2 regions of the Dokdonia sp. Asnod1-B02 genome follow, and region 1 is predicted to be linked to the other one. Evidence: riboswitches for the same ligand, from Rfam matches in the RefSeq annotation. Region 1 holds a riboswitch; the other holds the start of a gene.
The links. Region 1 has a riboswitch for S-adenosylmethionine ahead of ACJJVU_RS15460 (O-acetylhomoserine aminocarboxypropyltransferase/cysteine synthase family protein). Riboswitches for the same ligand answer to the same signal wherever they lie in the genome.
Positions count from the first base shown of each region.

Region 2: linked by a shared signal. The riboswitch ahead of ACJJVU_RS09675 (Na+/H+ antiporter NhaC family protein) and the one ahead of ACJJVU_RS15460 (O-acetylhomoserine aminocarboxypropyltransferase/cysteine synthase family protein) in region 1 are both predicted to bind S-adenosylmethionine.

Region 1 is NZ_JBEFNW010000002.1:3,444,432-3,448,274, reverse strand. Features, by position in the region: gene metK (methionine adenosyltransferase) at 127-1,380, opposite strand; SAM riboswitch class I at 1,820-1,941, shown strand; gene ACJJVU_RS15460 (O-acetylhomoserine aminocarboxypropyltransferase/cysteine synthase family protein) at 2,121-3,413, shown strand; gene ACJJVU_RS15455 (alpha/beta fold hydrolase) at 3,488-3,843, shown strand, end outside.
Region 2 is NZ_JBEFNW010000002.1:2,108,196-2,112,038, reverse strand. Features, by position in the region: gene ACJJVU_RS09680 (fasciclin domain-containing protein) at 1-66, opposite strand, end outside; gene ACJJVU_RS09675 (Na+/H+ antiporter NhaC family protein) at 320-1,642, opposite strand; SAM-I-IV-variant riboswitch at 1,690-1,786, opposite strand; gene ACJJVU_RS09670 (hypothetical protein) at 2,191-2,619, shown strand; gene ACJJVU_RS09665 (peptidylprolyl isomerase) at 2,948-3,376, shown strand; gene moeB (molybdopterin-synthase adenylyltransferase MoeB) at 3,461-3,843, opposite strand, start outside.

The DNA.
Region 1 (3,843 bases):
CGAGCCTGTCGAGAAATCGCATAACAGTGAGCGCATTCGAGTAATCATAAAGCTATCGCTATGATAATGTATAAACCAAAAAAAAAGGAGCCATTAGGCTCCCTTTTTAATACGTATATCAGTGAATTATATATTGAAAGCCTCTTTAACTTTCTCTACATAATCAAGTTTTTCCCAAGTAAATAATTCTACTTCGATATTCTTTTCTTTACCGTCAAAGCTCTTGAAGGTTTTTGTAACTACTTCGTTTGTACGTCCCATGTGTCCGTAAGCAGCAGTCTCGCTGTACATAGGAGAACGTAGCTTTAATCTACTTTCAATAGCAGCTGGTCTCATGTCAAATAGTGCAGTAACTTTCTTTGCAATCTCACCATCAGATAAGTTTACTTTAGAAGTACCGTACGTGTCTACAAAGATTCCCATAGGCTCTACAACACCAATGGCATAAGAAACCTGCACAAGAATCTCATCTGCAACGCCTGCAGCAACAAGATTTTTTGCAATGTGACGTGTAGCATAAGCAGCAGAGCGATCTACTTTTGATGGATCTTTTCCAGAAAAAGCACCACCTCCGTGAGCTCCTTTACCACCATAAGTATCTACAATAATCTTACGACCTGTAAGACCAGTATCTCCGTGAGGTCCACCTATTACAAACTTCCCAGTTGGGTTAATGTGATACTTAATATCATCATTAAAAAGATTTGCAATATTTTCTGGTAATAAACCTACTACGCGAGGTATTAAAATATCTTGAATATCTCCACGTATGCGACCTAGCATAGCTTCGTCCTCATCAAAATCATCATGTTGTGTAGAAACTACAATAGCATCAATACGTTGAGGTACGTTTTCATCACTATATTCTATAGTCACCTGCGCTTTTGCGTCTGGACGTAAATAAGTAATCTCATCATCTTCACGACGTAGGTTACCTAGTTCAATAAGTAATTTATGAGAAAGCTCAAGTGCCAGTGGCATAAAGTTTTCTGTCTCCTTTGTAGCATAACCAAACATCATTCCTTGATCTCCAGCTCCTTGCTCTTCTTTTGAGTCGCGATCTACACCACGGTTAATATCGTCAGACTGCTCGTGTATGGCAGATAATACACCACAAGAGTTACCGTCAAACATATATTCACCCTTCGTGTAACCTATTTTATTAATGGTTTCACGAGCGATTTTTTGAACATCTAAGTAAGCACTAGATCGTACTTCACCAGCAAGTACTACTTGTCCAGTGGTAACTAGGGTCTCGCAAGCAACTTTAGATTGCGGATCAAAAGCGAGAAAATTATCAATAAGCGCATCAGAAATCTGATCTGCAACTTTATCTGGGTGTCCTTCAGAAACAGATTCTGAGGTAAATAAATAAGCCATTTTTTAATTTTTTGTCAAGAAGTAGATTTGACGTATGCTGGGTAGAAACATAACATAAGAAACGTTAAAGTCTTATGTTTGATTTTAGCCATTTTTTATTGAGGTTGCAAGCAGTCAAATCTGTCCTCGTAATTATGGCACAAAGGTAAAGAAACTTTAATAATATAAACAATCCATTATCCTACCAATTTAGTAGGGTTATGTTATTGTTTTGTGAAAATTTGAAGAGCAAATTTAAAGCTCTCATAACCTCGATTAGAATATTATACTGTAAAAATTATTTAAGCGGAATATTTTACTGAAATAGTGATTTTAATAAAACTTTTTAGAAAAATATTCTAAAAAGTTTGTTTTTGTAGATTTGTTTTTACAATATTTGTGCTCACAAAGTTCAATGACAGTTCAGATTTTCGCGAAAGCGCAATAATGAACAGAATAAATGTTATCAAGAAAGGCTGAGGGAATGACCCTATGAAGCCTTAGCAACCCTTTCACTTAGAAAGAAGGTGCTACATTCTACCCAAGAATCGCTCATTACCGAAACTTGAGGATAGATAACATCGAGCAAGTACCTCACAGGTATGCGCTTATGTTTTTTCTTATAATATTTTTCTTTAAACATTTCCTCGACCTTGAGATAAGGATTCGCATTGGAAATATTTGGCTTTTGTTTTTAATCCGTTCACACGAAGTGAATGGCTAAAATTAATCCTAGTAGTACTGGGACAAAAAAGAGAAAAATGAGTACACAAAAATTAGCAACCAAAGCGTTGCACGCAGGACACGATTATGCAGCAAATGGAGGAACTCGAGCGGTGCCTATCTACCAGAGCACGGCTTATGTTTTTAAAGATGCAGACCATGCAGCAAATCTATTTAACCTGTCTGAGCCAGGTTTTATTTACGCACGTCTCAATAACCCAACAAATGACGTGCTTGAGAAACGCCTCACAGACATAGAGGGCGGACTAGCAGCTGTGGTGACCGCCTCAGGGACTGCGGCCATCAACACGACTTTACTCACTTTATTAAAGCAAGGCGATCACATTGTAGCTTCTAGTAGTCTTTACGGAGGCACATGGAATCTTCTCAGTGTGACATTACCACGTTTTGGGATTACAACCACTTTTGTAGATCCTTCAGATCCTCAAAATTTTGAGAAGGCAGCACAAGAAAATACGAGAGCTTTCTTTGTAGAGTCATTAGGTAATCCTAAGCTTGACGTTTTAGATTTAAAAGGTATTTCCGCTTTCGCGAAAGCGCACAAAGTCCCTTTCATTGTAGATAACACCGTAGCAACACCAGCATTACTCAACCCAATCGAGCACGGTGCAGATATCGTGATTCACTCACTTACAAAATACATAAATGGTAATGGTACCGCATTAGGTGGAGTTATTATAGATGCTGGAAAATTTGACTGGAGTAATGGTAAGTTTCCAGAATTTACGGAGCCTTCCGCCGGATATCACGGTTTAGTTTATTGGGATGTGATTAAGGAAGCATCGTTTATTGCTAAGGTGCGTATAGAAGGTTTGCGTGATCATGGCGCTGCCTTAAGTCCGTTTAATGCATTCCAAATCTTACAAGGTCTAGAAACACTAGAACTTAGATTACAGAAGCATTCTAAAAATGCGCTTGAACTTGCAGAGTGGTTACAAACTCGGGATGAGGTGGCATGGGTAAACTATCCAGGTCTTGCTTCTAGTAAGTACAACGACCTTGCAAAACAATACTTGCCTAATGGACAGAGTGGAATTGTGACCTTTGGTGTAAAAGGAGGTTTTGAGAGCGCAAAAACAATCTCAAATGAAACTAAACTTTTCTCACTGCTAGCAAATATAGGAGATAGTAAGTCGCTCATAATTCACCCTGCAAGTACAACCCATCAACAGCTTAGTGATGATGATCAGGTAAGCACAGGCGTGACTAAAGATTTAATACGTCTTTCTGTAGGTCTTGAGGATATAGCAGATTTAAAAGAAGATCTCGTAGCAGCATTTGCGCGAGTAGATAAAAACGTCTTAGTGTAATTAATCTTAGTTAATTAATTAGTGCGGGAGTCCCCTGTTCATAGGGACTCCCTTTTTTAACTTATAGATAGGCTATGCTTTTACACATTGATTTACAAGATTTTAAAACACACTCGGGATATACGTGTCATTTACATGTCACGTATCAATTGTTTGGTGAGCCATTAGGTACAGCGCCTGTCGTGCTAGTAAATCATGCGCTTACGGGAAACTCTTCTGTAACTGGAGAAAACGGTTGGTGGAGTGACTTGATTGGTGTAGATAAAGCGATTGATACAAGTTGCTATACCATACTTGCAATGGATATTCCTGGGAATGGTTATGATAATAATCAAAATCATCTAGTGCTTAATTATAGGGCATTTACTAATAGTGATATTGCAAAGGTTCAAATAGCCTTACTTGAGCATTTAGATATTAAAAAACTCTT
Region 2 (3,843 bases), 1.3 Mb from region 1:
TTCACATGATGCAAGTGATAAAAGTCCTGCACAAAGTGCCATTGATAATACGTTTACTGTTTTCATAATTGTTTAGTGTTTGTGTTATATAGATTTACATATATAACGCAGCAGCTTCTCGTACGGTTCTCGGTAAGGTTTGAATTTGGGATAGGTTTAACAATTATGTCTGGATTGTCATAAAGTTATAATGCTGCATAAAATTTGCTACAAAACTTAATTACAAGCTCTTCTAGGTTTCTTCTCTCTTTCGATTTCGCAAAAAATTCTACATATAACCTACCAGTCATTAGTACTAACCACGTGCTTCGATGATAAATTAATCAGCTTTCGCGAAAGCGTGCTTATGAGTATCACTCTTAAAGATGATGTATAAGATGGTAACTACAAACAGTAGCAATAAATACCAAGTATTTGCTACAAGATCTAAGTAATTGATATTACCTTCTGAGAAGCTCAAAATCATTAAAACCTGCGCTCCATAAGGTAATAAGCCCTGAAAGATACAAGCGAAAATATCCAGAATAGAAGCCGTTTTCTTATTGTCTAACTCATATTCATCATTAATGGTTTTTGCTATAGGTCCAGCAACAATGATGGATACGGTATTATTTGCAATTGCCATATTGATGGTGCTTACCAGCGCTGCAATACCAAGTTGGGCAGTTTTTTTACTCTTAATAAGTTTTTTAATTTTCACTAAGATAAACTCAATACCGCCATTACTAGCTACAAGTGCTGCAAGACCACCAGTGAGCAGAGATAACAAGAAAATCTCGGTCATATTTGTAAATCCTGTATAGGCAATTTTTGTGGACTCTATAATGGTAAAATCACCATAAAGAATCCCTAGTAAGGCTGCAGCAAGTACACCTACAAGTAGCGTTACAAAAACGTTGAGACCTACAATAGAGAGGATAATTACAAGGACATAAGGAGCAATTTTTATTACATCATATTCATAAACAACGGTTTCTGTAACATCTGTCGTGAGATCTACTCCTTGAAAAATCAAAATAACAATAGTAAGTAGGGCTGCGGGAACCGCAATTTTAATATTCTGCTTGAATTTATCACTCATTTTTGTACCCAGAGATTGGGTAGCGGCAATCGTGGTGTCTGAAATTACTGAGAGGTTATCTCCAAACATACTACCACCTAGCAAAGCTCCACAAAGAATGGCAAGGTCTGCGCTACTTTTATCTGCAAAACCAACAACAATGGGTGCTAGTGCAACAATTGCTCCCACAGATGTTCCCGTAGAAACTGATAAAAACCCAGCAATCACAAAAATACCTACATAGATATATTGTATCGCAATGTAATCTAAGCCCAGGTTTACAATCGCATCCACACTTCCTGTAGCATTAGTAATTGCGGCAAATGCTCCAGCTAGTAAATAAATGAGGCACATGGTTAAAATTTTGTCATCACCACATCCTTTGAGTAAGATGTCAATCTTAACATTTATAGTCTGTTTAAACATTATAAAAGCCACAATAATTCCAGTAATAACCGCCATAGGAGCAGGTAGTGCATAAAAGTCATCTTGATAAATACCAACGCCTAAAAATGTTATTACAAATACAAATAGCGGGATTAAAGCTGTAAATTTTGGGGTAATTTGTGTAGTCTGTGTCATGTTCTTCTTCATTCTTGCAAGGAGATAATAGCAATTAGATAGAAGTATGAGTTAACATTGGTTCCAATTAATTGGCTTATCTATTTAGCACCTTGCTCGTTATTGCAGGTTGCTATCTCCTTATTGAGATTCTTGATAAATAATTTAAAAGCGCAAAACTAGTGTTCAAATAATATTTTAAAGCTTAAAAAAAGTTAATTTTTTAATGTTTAAGTAATTAAAAAGATGAAATTTTCGCAAACTATAATATAGATTTCATTTTAAGCTATTTGTACTCTGACGATAGTATCTTGATTACATTACACAAGAATCTATTTATTTTTTAAGAGACTCAGCTATCTGTCCATCGCTTTATAATTCGCATTACATTTTTAATTATTAAGTTGTGGTTGATGTTGTTTGAAATATGATTAAATATTTTCTTTTTACGCTTTCGCGAAAGCGTAACTCTCAACTAAAAATACATTTGATGTAACCTTCTTAGAGGATCTTTATGGTGGTTGTGTAATCATACTTATTTAAAGAAATAATTACCTTTGCACCCCATTATGAAAAACGAAACATCACAACTACTAGATTTTGTTACTAGCGAACTCTCAAAAGCCGATTTTACAATCACTCCAGATATTAATAGGGTAGAAGTTCTAGACTTTTTCATTACGGCACCTACAGGTAAAACAAGCGAATTGCAACTAAGGACTATCCAAGTTAAAGAGGAAGAAAGTATTAAAATTCAAAAGCTTGATTACGGACAGGTTGCATCGCACCGTTTTTTGGGTTTAGTTACAATAATAGAAGATGCCCCAAGAGCCTTTTATATTATTCCGTCTGCTACGTTTACAACAGCAGATAATACGATATTCTTTGAGCATCCTATGGAAATGATGCCGCACTTAAGCCACTGGGAGATTAAAGTATTTACCGCTGCTATTCCTAAGTTGGCTCAATATGAAATAAGTAATTTTTATAAAGTCTAATAATCAATTTACCTCTGGCAAAAAGATTATCAATAGCACTAGCTTCTTGTTGAATAGCGTTCATGCTTCTCTGAGATTAGAAGTAGTTTTTTGCACAATTCAATTGAATCAACATCGTGAGAGGGGCTCACGATTTTTGAGCTTATAAAGGTCTGGCAGGGGTGTCAGGCCTTTATTTCTGAGATAAAATTGGATATTATGAATCGTCGTAAAACTACATATCACAGTACAAGTTTTTACAGTATCCAGATTCATTGATGGATTCCTTCGTAAGCCGATTTTCTTCTTGTAATTTTGCAAATTATAATTCGATTAAAAACAAGTAATTATGAGTAAAGTAAAAGGAAATGATGTAGTAAAAGTACACTACACAGGAAAATTAGCAGATGGACAGGTGTTTGATAGCTCTTTACAAAGAGAACCTTTACAGGTAGAACTTGGCAAAGGCCAACTTATCCCAGGATTTGAGAATGCTTTAATAGATATGGCGGTTAACGAGAAGAAAACGGTTACTATAACTAAGGAAGAAGCGTACGGTGACGTGCAGCAAGAGTTATTTCAAACAGTACCGAAAACGCAACTACCTGAAGAAATCAAACCAGAAGTAGGTGTTATATTAGTAGCTTCTAGACCTGATGGTTCTGAGCAGCAGTTACGTGTATCTGAAGTAAATGAAGATCATATTATTGTAGATGCAAACCACCCACTAGCAGGACAAACCTTAGAGTTTGAACTTGAGCTTTTAGAGATTGCATAAGACGACTTAATATTAAGTATATAAAACGCCTTAGCATAGCTAAGGCGTTTTCTTTTTTATAGAATTAAATTTGTTGAGCAAAAACTACAAAACAGTCCCCGTCAAATATAAAAGCCTGCAGTCAAAGTCTTCTTCTTGCAATAATTTGATAGCTTTTTTACTACGTACACCAGCTTTACAATACACAACCAGATCTTTAGTTTGCAATACTTCGTGTGCTCTATTCTGCAGTTCGCCTAAAGGAATATGTTGACCTCCTATATGATGTACTGCTCTTTCATTATGCTCTCTAACATCAAGGAGATTGTATTTTTCTGGATGTTTATTAATCTCATCTATTGTAATACCCATATTGTCTACAGAAAACTCACATTGTAATTCGTACTCGTCTTCAAGACGACTGACTATGATACTGGTATCCTTATCAAATCCCAAAATCATTTGTTCCATGCTTAACATGTTATAGG